One region of the Echinicola jeungdonensis genome, then DNA from elsewhere that is predicted to be linked to it. Evidence: riboswitches for the same ligand, from Rfam matches in the RefSeq annotation. Region 1 holds a riboswitch; each other region holds the start of a gene.
The links. A riboswitch is a leader RNA that binds a small molecule or an ion and turns the genes downstream of it on or off. The one in region 1 is predicted to bind cobalamin.

Region 1 (5,126 bases):
AAGGAATTTAGGAAGTAGGAAATCATTTAAATTAATTCCAGGTAACCCATTTTGATCCATGGAATGGATACCTTTGGAAAAGGGAGTTTATGATCTGCGGTGAAAAATTCAAATTTGATGCTTTTTTTGGAATTACAAATGCTGGGCTTTCAAATTCCTCAATGCAAATGAGGAATTTTTGGGTTGCTTTCAGCATCCGGCCTTAAGCTTTTGGCAAAAGAAATAAACCATTTTTCCATCATGAAGATTTTCAATCCAGCTTTCAATATGGAGAAGTTTAATGATCAATAGGGGTGGGCTTTTTATTTTCATCAATTGCTACCAGGGTGAAAGTGCCGCTAATGGCTTTTTCTCTACCCTCCTCATACATTTTTTCAATAAATATGTCCACTTGGACTTTTAAACTGGTCCGGCCAATATGGATGATATGCCCCACCAATTCGATAATGGTTCCTGCGGGAATGGGGACGGTAAAATCAATTTTATCACTTCGTACGGTAACCATTTTTTGTCTGCTGAACCGGGTGGCTGCGATAAAGGCAACCTCATCCATCAGGTGCATAGCCGTGCCACCAAACAAAGTATCATAATGGTTGATGGTATTGGGGAAAACAGCTTTAAATATTCGGGTTTCTGCGTTTTTAATTTTTTGGTCTAAATCGGTCATATTTCGTTTTCAAGTGCCAGAAAATGGGTGATTTTCCCTTTTGGATCTTCCAATGGAATGATAGTGATTTCGCAAAGGTAAGGTTCTCCATTCTTTTTATAATTAATCAATTGGGAAGAAAATGGTTTTCCTTCATTGATTTTTTTTCTTATTTGGGTTTTTGCTTTATAAGAAGAATCCTTTCCCTGTAAAAAAGAAGGGTTTTTACCAATTGCTTCAAAGACATGATAATCCGTCATTTTTTCAAAGCCTGGACTTGCCCAAAGGATGGTTTCCTGCCTATCGGTAAGTACTAAAGCATCAAACCTTTGATTTAGGAAATTCAAATCTGTTGACCAACTGAATGATTTTTTGAAAAAACTTAAAGTGTGAGATAGGGATTCAAGACTTTGGTTTGCAATGCTTGGGTATAATTGGCAGGCAATGATGTCCCAACAGTGAAGAGGAACGGAGGAGGCTTTTTTGGATGGCTTTGAAAAAATTGTCATTGCAAATAGAAATTATACCGGGCAAGTAATTAACCTGCCCGGTGGGGTAATTGTTTAATTTTCGATACCAGCAACTGTGGTTTTTCTAAGTGCTTTAGCAGCTTGTACCATGCGCTCCAAAGCTGGCTCAGTTTCTTTCCATCCTCTGGTTTTAAGGCCACAGTCAGGGTTGACCCAAAGCTGTTCCTCCGGTAATACGGATTTAGCTTTTTCTAGCAATTCAACCATTTCCTCTTTGGAAGGTATCCTTGGAGAGTGGATGTCATAAACCCCTGGACCAATTTCATTGGGGTATTGGAACTCAGCAAAAGCATCTAATAACTCCATTTGAGACCTGGAACATTCGATGGTAATGACATCAGCATCCATGCCAGCAATATGTTTGATGATATCATTAAACTCTGAATAGCACATGTGTGTATGGATTTGGGTTTTGTCCTCCACCACTGATGCAGAGATTCGGAAACATTCTACAGCCCAGTCCAGATAGGCTTCCCAGTCGGACTGCCTTAAGGGCAAACCTTCCCTTAGGGCAGGTTCATCAATTTGGATGATCTTGATGCCTTCTTTTTCCAAATCAGCCACCTCTTCTCTGATAGCCAGGGCAATTTGCTGACAAGTGGTTGATCTGGGCTGGTCATTTCGGACAAAGGACCATTGCAAAATGGTTACCGGCCCTGTGAGCATTCCTTTTACATTTTTTTCTGTCAGGGATTGGGCAAAAGAAGTCCAACCAACGGTCATAGGCTCAGGACGGGAAACGTCTCCATAAATAATGGGAGGTTTAACGCAGCGGGAACCATAACTTTGGACCCAGCCATTTTGGGTGAAGACAAAGCCTTCCAATTGCTCCCCGAAATATTCAACCATATCATTTCTTTCAAACTCCCCATGAACCAAAACATCCAATCCAATTCCTTCCTGCCAACGTATTGCCATTTCGGTTTCACTTTTGATCAGCTCATCATATTGATTTTGAGTCAATTTCCCCTTTTTCTTTAGAGCTCGCCATTGCCTTACCTCCTTGGTTTGAGGAAAGGAACCAATGGTTGTGGTTGGGAAAAGTGGAAGGTTCAGGTTTGGGGTTTGAAGTTTTCTCCTTTCTCCAAAAGGCTTATTCCTCGTGCTATGGCCTGGTGTAAGGCTGCTTACAGCCTGTCCCACCTCTTGTTTATGGATGATGGAAGAGGTTTTTTTAGATTGGATAGCTTTTTGATTTTCCTCCAATAATTGTTGGTTTTCCGGCAAACCGGAATCCAAAGCTAGTTGCTTCAAGCTTGCAATTTCACCGACTTTTTGCTTGGCAAAAGCCAACCATTGTTGGATCTCAGCCGTCAACCCTGAGCCAGATTTTTCCTCCTCCAAGTCACAGGGTGAATGAAGCAAAGAGCAACTGGAAGCTATCAATAGGCGGTTTTCACTTTTCTTGCCTTTGGCCAATTCAAGTAATTCCAAAGAAGCTTTGAAATCATTTTTCCAGATATTCCTTCCATCTACCAATCCTAAAGAAAGGCTTAGGTTTTGCGGAAGTTTATCCAATGTCTTTTCAAGTTGTTTTGGAGCCCGGACCAAATCCAAATGCAGGCCACAAACTGGCAATTCACAAGCCAGGTCCAAATTTTCATCCAGGCCGCCAAAATAAGTGGTCAAAAGGATTTTAAGGTTCGGACAAGCTTTGCGGATGGTTTTGTATGTATATTCAAAAGCTTCCTTTTCTTCCTGATCCAGATCCATGGCAAGAAAAGGTTCATCCAATTGTACCCAGGTAGCGTTTGATTCCTCCAGTTTTTTGAGGATGTCCAAATAAACAGGGACAAGGTTTTTGATCAGCTCAATTCGCTTAAAACCTTTTTCCTTTTCTTTACCCAATAGGAGGTAGGAGACCGGTCCAAGGATGACAGGTTTGGTGATGATACCCTGTCTTTTTGCCTCTTTGAACTCATCCAGGATTTTTGTGGAGAAGAGTTTAAAGGGCTGATTCTTTTTAAATTCAGGAACGATATAATGGTAATTGGTATCGAACCATTTGGTCATTTCCATGGCAATGATATCAAGGCCATTTTTCTGATAGCCCCGGGCCATGGCAAAATAAAGGTCCAGTTCAGGTTTTTTCTGGTCAGTTACAATCTCATGGTATCTTTCAGGAATAGCACCAACGGTAAAGGACATGTCCAAAACCTGATCGTAGAAGGAAAAATCATTGGAAGGGATCAGGTCAATGCCTGCTTCCTGTTGGATTTTCCAATTTTCTTCCCGGATGTTTGCACCGGTTTCCTGGAGTTCACGAAGGGTTGATTTTCCGGCCCAGTAAGCTTCACTGGCCTTTTTGAGTTGTCTTTTGCTACCAATCCGCGGGTAGCCAAGATTGTGCGTTAGCATAATTTTAAACTTTTAACGTGATAAATAGGTCAAAAGCCTTTAGCTAAACTTCACAATGCCCTGCGGATAAGAAGTGGAGGTGAAAAACAGGATATACTTTTTCCTTAGGCACACGAGTCCCATAATTTTTTGGAAAAAGCATCCTACTTGACAGGGCTTCAAATCGCGAAAGCATTGTCATTTCAATATAGGCAGGTCTCCTGGCTTGTAACATTTTTACCGTCCTTCCCACCCCGATGGTTATCGGGACAGTGGACCACTAAGGGTAAAAACTTTTCCATTACTTACAGTTGCGCGACAGCCCGTGATTTTCACACGGTTCCCTATTCACCCTGACCTTGGTCAAGGACCTATATTGGAAGATGAAGAAATCAAGTAAAGAACTTTGGGCTGCAAATATAGGGAATTCGGTTAAAGTAATTGGTTGTTGGGTAAATTAGTTATTGGTTTTTCCTCTATATCAATGCTGATTGCAATAACCCTTTTATTATTTAAGGCCATATTTTAGGACTTGAACTGAAATGTGGGTTTGAATTTCTTACTTTTTGATTTGAAAATCATTAATTTCTAATAGATTTCTAGGTATACATTTGTAATGGAAAATCAAGTTCATACAGAATGGGAAAGCACCAGACAAACCAAGCAAAAGATATTTTTGAAAGGCTGAGGTCAGGGGAAGTGATTTCCATGGATGACCCGGATTACGGGAAGATTAGGAAGGCAGTTAATGAGACCATCAAGCTTTCTGTGAAACTGAATTCAGCTTGTAATATCCAGGAAATTCGGTCATGGCTCTCCGAGATCATAGGAAGCCCAATTGATGAAAGTACCACATTGTTTACGCCATTTTATACCAATGTTGGAAAAAATATAAAGCTGGGGAAAAATGTGTTTATCAACCATGCCTGCAGCTTTTTGGATTTAGGGGTATAACTATTGAAGATGAAGTGATGCTTGGCCCACGGGTGAATATAAGCTCCGAAAACCATCCAGTGGAGATTGCCTCCCGAAAGACCATGGTTCCTGCAGAAGTGATAATAAAAAGGAATGTCTGGGTCGGTGCCATTGCTACCATCCTTCCCAGGGTTACCATTGGTGAAAACTCGGTAGTAGCTGCAGGTGCGGTGGTAACAAAAGATGTGCCCTCAAACTGTTTTGTGGCAGGTGTTCCTGCAAAGGTTATTAAGAAAATAGGTCAATAAATTTCTTATATTATGAAAAATATCAATCTGTTATTAGTATTCTCAGCTTTGGTTCTCCAGGGGTGTCAAGGACAAGATTCATCCGAAACAGAACAAAAAGATTTGGAAGCCATTTTCCCTAAAGGGAAGTTAGGACCTTCTGAGTATTTTACTGGCAAAGCCTACAATTATGGCCTTGTGCCCAATGATTCAACTTATACCACTTTGGTGGGAAATGTTTTTTTTGAACCAGGGGCAAGAAGCAACTGGCATACCCATCCTGGAGGCCAAATCCTTATTATTACTGATGGTGTAGGCTATCACCAAATCGAAGGGGAGCCCATTCAGGTAATGAAAAAAGGGGATATAGTAAAATGCCCTCCCAATACCCGTCATTGGCATGGTGCAAGT
Region 2 (5,126 bases), on a different contig from region 1:
CTCAAGTATTTCTCTTCCTCTATGGTGGTCCAGCTATTATCCCGGTCAGCCAAATGTCTGTCCACCCTTTTTTTAAAATCCTCATCCCAAATTCTGGAGGTTGCCAAGTAGTGGGGACTGTCAGAAAGTTGTTTGGCCAATTCCTGCGCATGGCGGCTTTTTCCCGATCTTTCACCTCCTGTAATGTAATATATCATGCCTTTTTAATTTCTTGATATGGACAATTTTGGCACCCATTTCCACAACATTTCCCTTTTCTGAGCAGGTACCATGCCGAAAATACAAAAAATCCCTGCTTATTAAGGGTGTAATCAATGCCTTCTATCAATTGATCAGGGAGGCCCATTTTCTGGACCGTCTTAATTTTTTGAGGAGTAAGGGTAGATATCCAGTCTGATATCCTTCGTTGTACTTCTGATTTTAAACAGGTAGGGCAGAGGCATCCCTTTGATTTTTCCAAGGGGACAATAGGAGGAAAAGCACTGCACCAACAGGAGTCAGAACAAGTAAATTTTGTTTGGCAATGGGGGCAGTGCTTTTCCATTAATTAAAACTGATATTGGGCTCCCAAAGAAAAGGTCCTTCCTCTGGTGGTATATCCGTATATAGCGGTAAATTCTTCATCAATAAGGTTATTGATGGCCCCATATACCCTTAATTTATTTTCTAATAAAGTCCGTTGTATGTATAGGTCAACTAAACCAAAACCTTCCAATTCCATCTCCCCTTCACTGAAATCATAGAAGGTTCTTTTTCCTGTGAAATTGTATTTTAAGGAAAATTCAGTGTTTTCGATTGGCTGTGCATTCACCGTCCAACCCCATTTATTTTTGGGAACCCGGTAAAATGTGCTAGGTTTATCGGTATTTACATGGGCATAATGGCCAGACAGGTCCAAATACTTATTGGGTGTCCAAGAAAAGTCTGCTTCAAATCCTTCAACACTTCTTTCTGCTTCGGTATTTTGATATTGCCCACCGATATAGGAACCATCTTCATCGAATATGGAAACAAAATCAATAGGGCTGGTTTCATCTCTAGTAAAATGAACAAGGTTTAATGTAAACTCCTTTCCAACATATAAAGAAACTCCCTGTTCATAATTTAAAGACTCTTCGGGGTTGAGCATGTCATTCCCATATTGTGGAGAATTTATTTGGTACAGAGAGGGTGTGATATAAGAGGTGGAGATAGAAGCCAATACTTTTAACGATACCGATGAGGAAATAGGCACATAGTAGCTTGGGTTCACATTATAGATGAATTTGTGGTCATATTCGGAGTGGGTATTTACCCTGGCACCTGCATGAAGGTTAAAACCTGATTGAGCCTCATAGAAGAAAGAGGCATAGGGATCCACCAAAGTGAATTTATTGGATTTAAAATCAAGTTCCCCGGGTTGTTCATAGGAGAATTGCTGCAAATTAACACCCCATAGCCCTTTTAAGCCTGGCAAAATATTATGTTCCTGGGTGAGGTCTATTTGAAGGTTTCTTCCCTTGTACTCGGAGGGGAAATTACTGATAAATTCCCTTTCATTCAGGTTGTAAACAGACTTCAGGCTTACCTTACCTTTTGCATATTTATAGGAGGGTGTAATGCCAAACCTTAATTGGTTATTGATTTGTTGGAAATCCGCATCTGCAAAGGTTCCTTGATCATAATCGGCTTCCATGTCATCGTAGCCTGTAAAAAAATCCAGGTTGAATTTTTCTGAAAATTCATACCCTAATTTTAACAGGGCATTTTTACGGTCCAAACCATCTTTTCCAAAAGGGATAGTGGCCTGCTCATCGGAAGCGGAAGAAAAGCCTTCAGAGGTCAAAAAATTTCCAGAGACCAAATAGCTGAATTTATCCTTTTTGCCATTGAAGCTAAGGTTGCCATTATAAGTACCGAATGACCCAGCATTAAAATCAACACTTCCACCAAAAGGTTTGTTTCCTTTGCTTTCCTTGAGCTTGATGTTGATGACAGCTGCTGAAGCTCCAGTTCCGTATAGCGTACTAAGGCCGCCCTTTAATACCTCGATAGATTCTACTTGGTTTAGCGAAAGCAATCTAAGGTCATAAGTTGAGGAAATGTTTGAGGGATCATTAATGGGAAGGCCATCAATGAGGATCAGGGTGTTTTTGCTGCTTGCACCTCTTACAAAATAACTGATATTGGTTCCAGGAGAGCCAAAGTTACCATCCATTTGAATGCCGGGTACCTCATTTAGGATATCGGCTACAGATTTTCCTGCATTTCTTTCCAGGTCTTGCTGGGAAAGTTTGTAGATGGTTTTTCCAGATTTTTCTACCGGGATTTCAAACTTCGTCCCAATAACCACCACTTCATCAAGTTCGGTAGTATCCTGGGAAAATGAGTTTTGAGTTCCTAAAAGGAAAGTAATCAATAGGGCGGGTATAGCCCACTTTCTGCCTTTAATGGGCAGTTGAACAAATTGGGTGTTCATAGCGTTTAAAATTGGTTTTTAAGATTGTGGACACTATGAACTTTCTGGGGAAATGTAAAAGGGCCTTTACTTAATTAAAGGCTGACTCCATTGCTTTTCACCCGAAAGCTCTGAATTAAGTGGTAGAAATTGGCAGGTCTTCTGACTTACTTCACTTTGGATGACCTTCCCATGCGCCTAAGGCACACAGTGGTGCTGATTTTCCAAAGCTATGATGAAGCTTACAGCTGCGGGTACAGTTCCGGAATTTCACCGGATTCCCTTTTAAATCCCTTTTATGTAAAGGGATACCAAAAACTGGTGCAAAGATAAAGGAAAATATTTAATTCCTCATCAATTTTGTTCTTAGTTAGACTAAGCTTTTAAAGTTATAACAATGGGTGGAAGTAAGGAATTCAAATGGAAATAAGTTGAGGTTTAGGGGGAAGAAAAAGGTGTGGAATTTTTATTTCCACACCTTTTTGCAGGAATAAATTTTTAAGATTCAAGTATATTTTCGATTTTAACCAATTCCTCTTCGGTGAATTGAATATTGTTTAAACAAGCAATGGAATCTTCCAATTGACTGGTTTTACTGGCACCGATTAATACTGAGGTCACCCTTTCATCCTTTAATAACCAAGCTAATGCCATTTGGGCAAGGCTTTGCTCCCTTTCCTTGGCCAGCTCATTAAGTGATTTGATTTTGGAAAGGTTGTCCTCGGTAATTTGGTCTGTTTTTAGGAAACCGTGTGATTTGGCAGCCCTGGAGTCTTCTGGAATTCCATGAAGATATTTATTGGTCAACATGCCTTGAGCAAGGGGGGAAAAAGGAATGCAGCCCACTTTTTCTTTGCCCAAGAGGTCCATTAAGCCATTTTCCACCCAACGTACAAACATGGAGTATTTGGGCTGGTGGATTAAGCAGGGAGTTCCCAGGTCCTTAAGGATTTTAAAAGCTTTTGCTGCTTCCTCTTTCTTATAATTGGAGAGGCCCACATAAAGGGCTTTTCCTTGTTGGACGATTTGGTGCAATGCCCCCATGGTTTCTTCTAAAGGAGTTTCAGGGTCTGGACGGTGATGATAAAAAATATCAACATAGTCCAGTCCCAGTCTATTAAGGCTTTGGTCCAGGCTTGAAATCAGGTATTTTTTGGAGCCCCAATCCCCATATGGGCCTTCCCACATATAATAACCTGCCTTGGAGGAAATAACCATTTGGTCCCGAAGGCCATGGAAGTCTGTTTTCAATATTTTTCCGAAATTTTCTTCAGCGGAACCGGGAGGTGGCCCATAATTATTGGCCAAATCAAAATGCGTAATTCCAGCATCAAATGCCGTACGCAAAAGTTTTCTGGAATTTTCAATACTGTCCACATCCCCGAAATTGTGCCAAAGGCCTAAGGAGAGGGCAGATAGTTTCAGGCCGCTATTTCCACAGCGCCGGTAAATCATATTTTGGTAACGTTTTGGGTTAGGTTGATAGGTTTGCATATTATCAATTATCTATTAATACAAAACCATGAATATAGGTATTTAATTAGGTTATTCATTCCAAGTGAGAATAAAAGGCGGCTGAAATGTAATTTCTTAAATGGATTTGGGTAGGAGGGCAATGAAAAAATTCTTTCAGGTTTTTCCCTTGATCAGAAGAAATTATTCAACAAAAAAATATCTAAGGAGTTGATGATGAATTATGAAATCCTGAAAATATATTTTAAAGAACAAAAAAAATAGGATAAAATAATTATTAGTACTTGACATCAATGATTTTTTTTCAGAACTTATCTTTCCGTTTTCGCTAAAAAACTTTTGATTAACGTAAGGCGGGTAAATCATCTGTTGAACTTTAAATTAAGGTAATGATGATCAATGAGAAGCTACTATCCCCCCACGATTTGCCGTTTTTTTGGCAAGAGATTAATTACGACCGACTTTATGATATTTTTCAATTTATACCGGTTATGGAAAAAGAATTTGACCGGGTAGAAAGGATAATTGGAAAAGAATTGACCTTGGAAGCGGCCTATTTTTATTATGATTTTTATGACTTGGCTCATGAACTTAAACATGAGATAAAAGCATTGGATTTAAAATTGTCAATGGATCATAATGCTTGCCTGGAAAAATTAAGGTATGGACAAGACCTGTATCAAGAAATGGATCGCTTAAGTTTATGCAAATTACTTTTAGCAGCCGTGGTCATTGACCAGTATAATCATGGATTTTTTGAAAGAAAAATGAAGGACAAAACCATCGTTAGGTTGTTAAAAGCACTCCAACTTTCTTTTCGTTGATTTTTTTATCAAACTTGGTGAAAAGGTTCAGGAATTTTTCCTGAACCTTTTTTTATTAAATCAGGGCTAAACCAAGGGAACGGCGTTTTTTAATAAATAACATGTAAAATAAACCAAAAAAATTGCTTTTTATAAACTCAGTTACTACATTGTCCTTTCTATCGAACTACCAAGTTTTGAGTGATGTCTGGGCTCCCTCACCGGGGGAATATGAAAAGCAAAATCAGTTTTAAGATTTATAGAAGTTAAATATTTTTCCTTTCAGATTTTTTACAAAGGATATCAAAAAGTCACCAAAATAAAAAACTCATATTATCAACCTAAAAAGTTTTGTTATGTGGATACGATCTATACACGGAGCTATTTCGGTGGTCCATGCGACTCAAAGTCCC
Region 3 (5,126 bases), on a different contig from region 1:
ACAGGTGTAAATGCGAAGGAAATTTTTCAAAGGTTCAGAAAACAGAATAATAACCAACCCATCATTATCCCTTTTGAGAAAAACCGGATTGCAGAGTTTGAATACATGATTGACCTTTTTAAAAATGGTATTTCGGAGGAAATATTCGAGTATTCGAGCATGTTGCTTCATAAAACCCTAGGTTCCTTTATTTATTATTCTATTAAGTCAAACAAAAAGGTTCAGTCTTCCAACGAAGATTTAGTCAATGAAATCATTGACTATTTGAACCAACATATTTACGACACGGTGACCATTGAGGAAATTTCACGTACGTTTAATAAGTCTTCCTCCACCATTTTTTCACTTTTCAAAAAAAAGACCGGCCAATCACTGATCCATTTTTTCAATTTATTAAAAGTCCAAAAAGCTTGTGAGCTTTTCAATCTAACTAACATGTCTGTAAAAGAAATCAGCTACGAACTGAACTTTCAGGATCCACTTTATTTTTCGAGGTTATTTAAAAAATACATGGGGGTATCCCCATCAACGTATAAAAATGAGCTTTAAAAAGCCAAACCTATTACCGATTACATTTAAACCAGGAAAGGGATCATTTATTCACCAACATTGTACTCTTCATCAGTCACCGGCTCCATCCATTCTACTATGCCTTTCTCAGTATTTGGAACAATATACATTTGCTGTAAACCGGTATCAGGACTTGCACCATGCCAATGACGGGTATTGGGAGGGCATTTTACTATATCCCCTTTTTTCATTACCTGAATGGGCTCCCCTTCGATTTGGTGATAGCCTACACCATCAGTAATAATAAGGATTTGGCCTCCAGGATGGGTATGCCAGTTGCTTCTTGCCCCTGGTTCAAAAAAAACATTTCCCACCAAAGTGGTATAAGTTGAATCATTGGGCACAAGGCCATAATTGTAGGCTTTGCCAGTAAAATACTCAGAAGGTCCTAACTTCCCTTTAGGGAAAATGGCTTCCAAATCTTTTTGTTCTGTTTCGGATGAATCTTGTCCTTGACACCCCTGGAGAACCAAAGCTGAGAATACTAATAACAGATTGATATTTTTCATAATATAAGAAATTTATTGACCTATTTTCTTAATAACCTTTGCAGGAACACCTGCCACAAAACAGTTTGAGGGCACATCTTTTGTTACCACCGCACCTGCAGCTACTACCGAGTTTTCACCAATGGTAACCCTGGGAAGGATGGTAGCAATGGCACCGACCCAGACATTCCTTTTTATTATCACTTCTGCAGGAACCATGGTCTTTCGGGAGGCAATCTCCACTGGATGGTTTTCGGAGCTTATATTCACCCGTGGGCCAAGCATCACTTCATCTTCAATAGTTATACCCCTAAATCCAAAAAGCTGCAGGCATGGTTGATAAACACATTTTTCCCCAGCTTTATATTTTTTCCAACATTGGTATAAAATGGCGTAAACAATGTGGTACTTTCATCAATTGGGCTTCCTATGATCTCGGAGAGCCATGACCGAATTTCCTGGATATTACAAGCTGAATTCAGTTTCACAGAAAGCTTGATGGTCTCATTAACTGCCTTCCTAATCTTCCCGTAATCCGGGTCATCCATGGAAATCACTTCCCCTGACCTCAGCCTTTCAAAAATATCTTTTGCTTGGTTTGTCTGGTGCTTTCCCATTCTGTATGAACTTGATTTTCCATTACAAATGTATACCTAGAAATCTATTAGAAATTAATGATTTTCAAATCAAAAAGTAAGAAATTCAAACCCACATTTCAGTTCAAGTCCTAAAATATGGCCTTAAATAATAAAAGGGTTATTGCAATCAGCATTGATATAGAGGAAAAACCAATAACTAATTTACCCAACAACCAATTACTTTAACCGAATTCCCTATATTTGCAGCCCAAAGTTCTTTACTTGATTTCTTCATCTTCCAATATAGGTCCTTGACCAAGGTCAGGGTGAATAGGGAACCGTGTGAAAATCACGGGCTGTCGCGCAACTGTAAGTAATGGAAAAGTTTTTACCCTTAGTGGTCCACTGTCCCGATAACCATCGGGGTGGGAAGGACGGTAAAAATGTTACAAGCCAGGAGACCTGCCTATATTGAAATGACAATGCTTTCGCGATTTGAAGCCCTGTCAAGTAGGATGCTTTTTCCAAAAAATTATGGGACTCGTGTGCCTAAGGAAAAAGTATATCCTGTTTTTCACCTCCACTTCTTATCCGCAGGGCATTGTGAAGTTTAGCTAAAGGCTTTTGACCTATTTATCACGTTAAAAGTTTAAAATTATGCTAACGCACAATCTTGGCTACCCGCGGATTGGTAGCAAAAGACAACTCAAAAAGGCCAGTGAAGCTTACTGGGCCGGAAAATCAACCCTTCGTGAACTCCAGGAAACCGGTGCAAACATCCGGGAAGAAAATTGGAAAATCCAACAGGAAGCAGGCATTGACCTGATCCCTTCCAATGATTTTTCCTTCTACGATCAGGTTTTGGACATGTCCTTTACCGTTGGTGCTATTCCTGAAAGATACCATGAGATTGTAACTGACCAGAAAAAACCTGAACTGGACCTTTATTTTGCCATGGCCCGGGGCTATCAGAAAAATGGCCTTGATATCATTGCCATGGAAATGACCAAATGGTTCGATACCAATTACCATTATATCGTTCCTGAATTTAAAAAGAATCAGCCCTTTAAACTCTTCTCCACAAAAATCCTGGATGAGTTCAAAGAGGCAAAAAGACAGGGTATCATCACCAAACCTGTCATCCTTGGACCGGTCTCCTACCTCCTATTGGGTAAAGAAAAGGAAAAAGGTTTTAAGCGAATTGAGCTGATCAAAAACCTTGTCCCTGTTTATTTGGACATCCTCAAAAAACTGGAGGAATCAAACGCTACCTGGGTACAATTGGATGAACCTTTTCTTGCCATGGATCTGGATCAGGAAGAAAAGGAAGCTTTTGAATATACATACAAAACCATCCGCAAAGCTTGTCCGAACCTTAAAATCCTTTTGACCACTTATTTTGGCGGCCTGGATGAAAATTTGGACCTGGCTTGTGAATTGCCAGTTTGTGGCCTGCATTTGGATTTGGTCCGGGCTCCAAAACAACTTGAAAAGACATTGGATAAACTTCCGCAAAACCTAAGCCTTTCTTTAGGATTGGTAGATGGAAGGAATATCTGGAAAAATGATTTCAAAGCTTCTTTGGAATTACTTGAATTGGCCAAAGGCAAGAAAAGTGAAAACCGCCTATTGATAGCTTCCAGTTGCTCTTTGCTTCATTCACCCTGTGACTTGGAGGAGGAAAAATCTGGCTCAGGGTTGACGGCTGAGATCCAACAATGGTTGGCTTTTGCCAAGCAAAAAGTCGGTGAAATTGCAAGCTTGAAGCAACTAGCTTTGGATTCCGGTTTGCCGGAAAACCAACAATTATTGGAGGAAAATCAAAAAGCTATCCAATCTAAAAAAACCTCTTCCATCATCCATAAACAAGAGGTGGGACAGGCTGTAAGCAGCCTTACACCAGGCCATAGCACGAGGAATAAGCCTTTTGGAGAAAGGAGAAAACTTCAAACCCCAAACCTGAACCTTCCACTTTTCCCAACCACAACCATTGGTTCCTTTCCTCAAACCAAGGAGGTAAGGCAATGGCGAGCTCTAAAGAAAAAGGGGAAATTGACTCAAAATCAATATGATGAGCTGATCAAAAGTGAAACCGAAATGGCAATACGTTGGCAGGAAGGAATTGGATTGGATGTTTTGGTTCATGGGGAGTTTGAAAGAAATGATATGGTTGAATATTTCGGGGAGCAATTGGAAGGCTTTGTCTTCACCCAAAATGGCTGGGTCCAAAGTTATGGTTCCCGCTGCGTTAAACCTCCCATTATTTATGGAGACGTTTCCCGTCCTGAGCCTATGACCGTTGGTTGGACTTCTTTTGCCCAATCCCTGACAGAAAAAAATGTAAAAGGAATGCTCACAGGGCCGGTAACCATTTTGCAATGGTCCTTTGTCCGAAATGACCAGCCCAGATCAACCACTTGTCAGCAAATTGCCCTGGCTATCAGAGAAGAGGTGGCTGATTTGGAAAAAGAAGGCATCAAGATCATCCAAATTGATGAACCTGCCCTAAGGGAAGGTTTGCCCTTAAGGCAGTCCGACTGGGAAGCCTATCTGGACTGGGCTGTAGAATGTTTCCGAATCTCTGCATCAGTGGTGGAGGACAAAACCCAAATCCATACACACATGTGCTATTCAGAGTTTAATGATATCATCAAACATATTGCTGGCATGGATGCTGATGTCATTACCATCGAATGTTCCAGGTCTCAAATGGAGTTATTAGATGCTTTTGCTGAGTTCCAATACCCCAATGAAATTGGTCCAGGGGTTTATGACATCCACTCTCCAAGGATACCTTCCAAAGAGGAAATGGTTGAATTGCTAGAAAAAGCTAAATCCGTATTACCGGAGGAACAGCTTTGGGTCAACCCTGACTGTGGCCTTAAAACCAGAGGATGGAAAGAAACTGAGCCAGCTTTGGAGCGCATGGTACAAGCTGCTAAAGCACTTAGAAAAACCACAGTTGCTGGTATCGAAAATTAAACAATTACCCCACCGGGCAGGTTAATTACTTGCCCGGTATAATTTCTATTTGCAATGACAATTTTTTCAAAGCCATCCAAAAAAGCCTCCTCCGTTCCTCTTCACTGTTGGGACATCATTGCCTGCCAATTATACCCAAGCATTGCAAACCAAAGTCTTGAATCCCTATCTCACACTTTAAGTTTTTTCAAAAAATCATTCAGTTGGTCAACAGATTTGAATTTCCTAAATCAAAGGTTTGATGCTTTAGTACTTACCGATAGGCAGGAAACCATCCTTTGGGCAAGTCCAGGCTTTGAAAAAATGACGGATTATCATGTCTTTGAAGCAATTGGTAAAAACCCTTCTTTTTTACAGGGAAAGGATTCTTCTTATAAAGCAAAAACCCAAATAAGAAAAAAAATCAATGAAGGAAAACCATTTTCTTCCCAATTGATTAATTATAAAAAGAATGGAGAACCTTACCTTTGCGAAATCACTATCATTCCATTGGAAGATCCAAAAGGGA

Region 2: it holds a riboswitch for cobalamin, as region 1 does, so the genes downstream of both, QWY93_RS17065 (TonB-dependent receptor plug domain-containing protein) here and metE (5-methyltetrahydropteroyltriglutamate--homocysteine S-methyltransferase) in region 1, are expected to answer to the same signal.
Region 3: it holds a riboswitch for cobalamin, as region 1 does, so the genes downstream of both, metE (5-methyltetrahydropteroyltriglutamate--homocysteine S-methyltransferase) here and metE (5-methyltetrahydropteroyltriglutamate--homocysteine S-methyltransferase) in region 1, are expected to answer to the same signal.

What each region holds. Positions count from the first base shown of each region.
Region 1 covers NZ_JAUFQT010000001.1:3,193,934-3,199,059, forward strand. The annotation lists gene QWY93_RS13290 (acyl-CoA thioesterase) at 278-667, opposite strand; gene QWY93_RS13295 (PAS domain-containing protein) at 664-1,155, opposite strand; gene metE (5-methyltetrahydropteroyltriglutamate--homocysteine S-methyltransferase) at 1,210-3,534, opposite strand; cobalamin riboswitch at 3,708-3,903, opposite strand; gene QWY93_RS19690 (LbetaH domain-containing protein) at 4,153-4,467, shown strand; gene QWY93_RS19695 (acyltransferase) at 4,500-4,736, shown strand; gene QWY93_RS13310 (cupin domain-containing protein) at 4,749-5,126, shown strand, end outside.
Region 2 covers NZ_JAUFQT010000002.1:875,297-880,422, reverse strand. The annotation lists gene QWY93_RS17075 (bifunctional adenosylcobinamide kinase/adenosylcobinamide-phosphate guanylyltransferase) at 1-197, opposite strand, end outside; gene QWY93_RS17070 (DUF5522 domain-containing protein) at 194-346, opposite strand; gene QWY93_RS17065 (TonB-dependent receptor plug domain-containing protein) at 548-2,458, opposite strand; cobalamin riboswitch at 2,573-2,768, opposite strand; gene mgrA (L-glyceraldehyde 3-phosphate reductase) at 2,936-3,931, opposite strand; gene QWY93_RS17055 (hypothetical protein) at 4,402-4,734, shown strand; gene QWY93_RS17050 (hypothetical protein) at 5,070-5,126, shown strand, end outside.
Region 3 covers NZ_JAUFQT010000002.1:16,787-21,912, reverse strand. The annotation lists gene QWY93_RS13590 (AraC family transcriptional regulator) at 1-549, shown strand, start outside; gene QWY93_RS13585 (cupin domain-containing protein) at 597-1,079, opposite strand; gene QWY93_RS19740 (acyltransferase) at 1,092-1,328, opposite strand; gene QWY93_RS19735 (LbetaH domain-containing protein) at 1,361-1,675, opposite strand; cobalamin riboswitch at 1,925-2,120, shown strand; gene metE (5-methyltetrahydropteroyltriglutamate--homocysteine S-methyltransferase) at 2,294-4,618, shown strand; gene QWY93_RS13570 (PAS domain-containing protein) at 4,673-5,126, shown strand, end outside.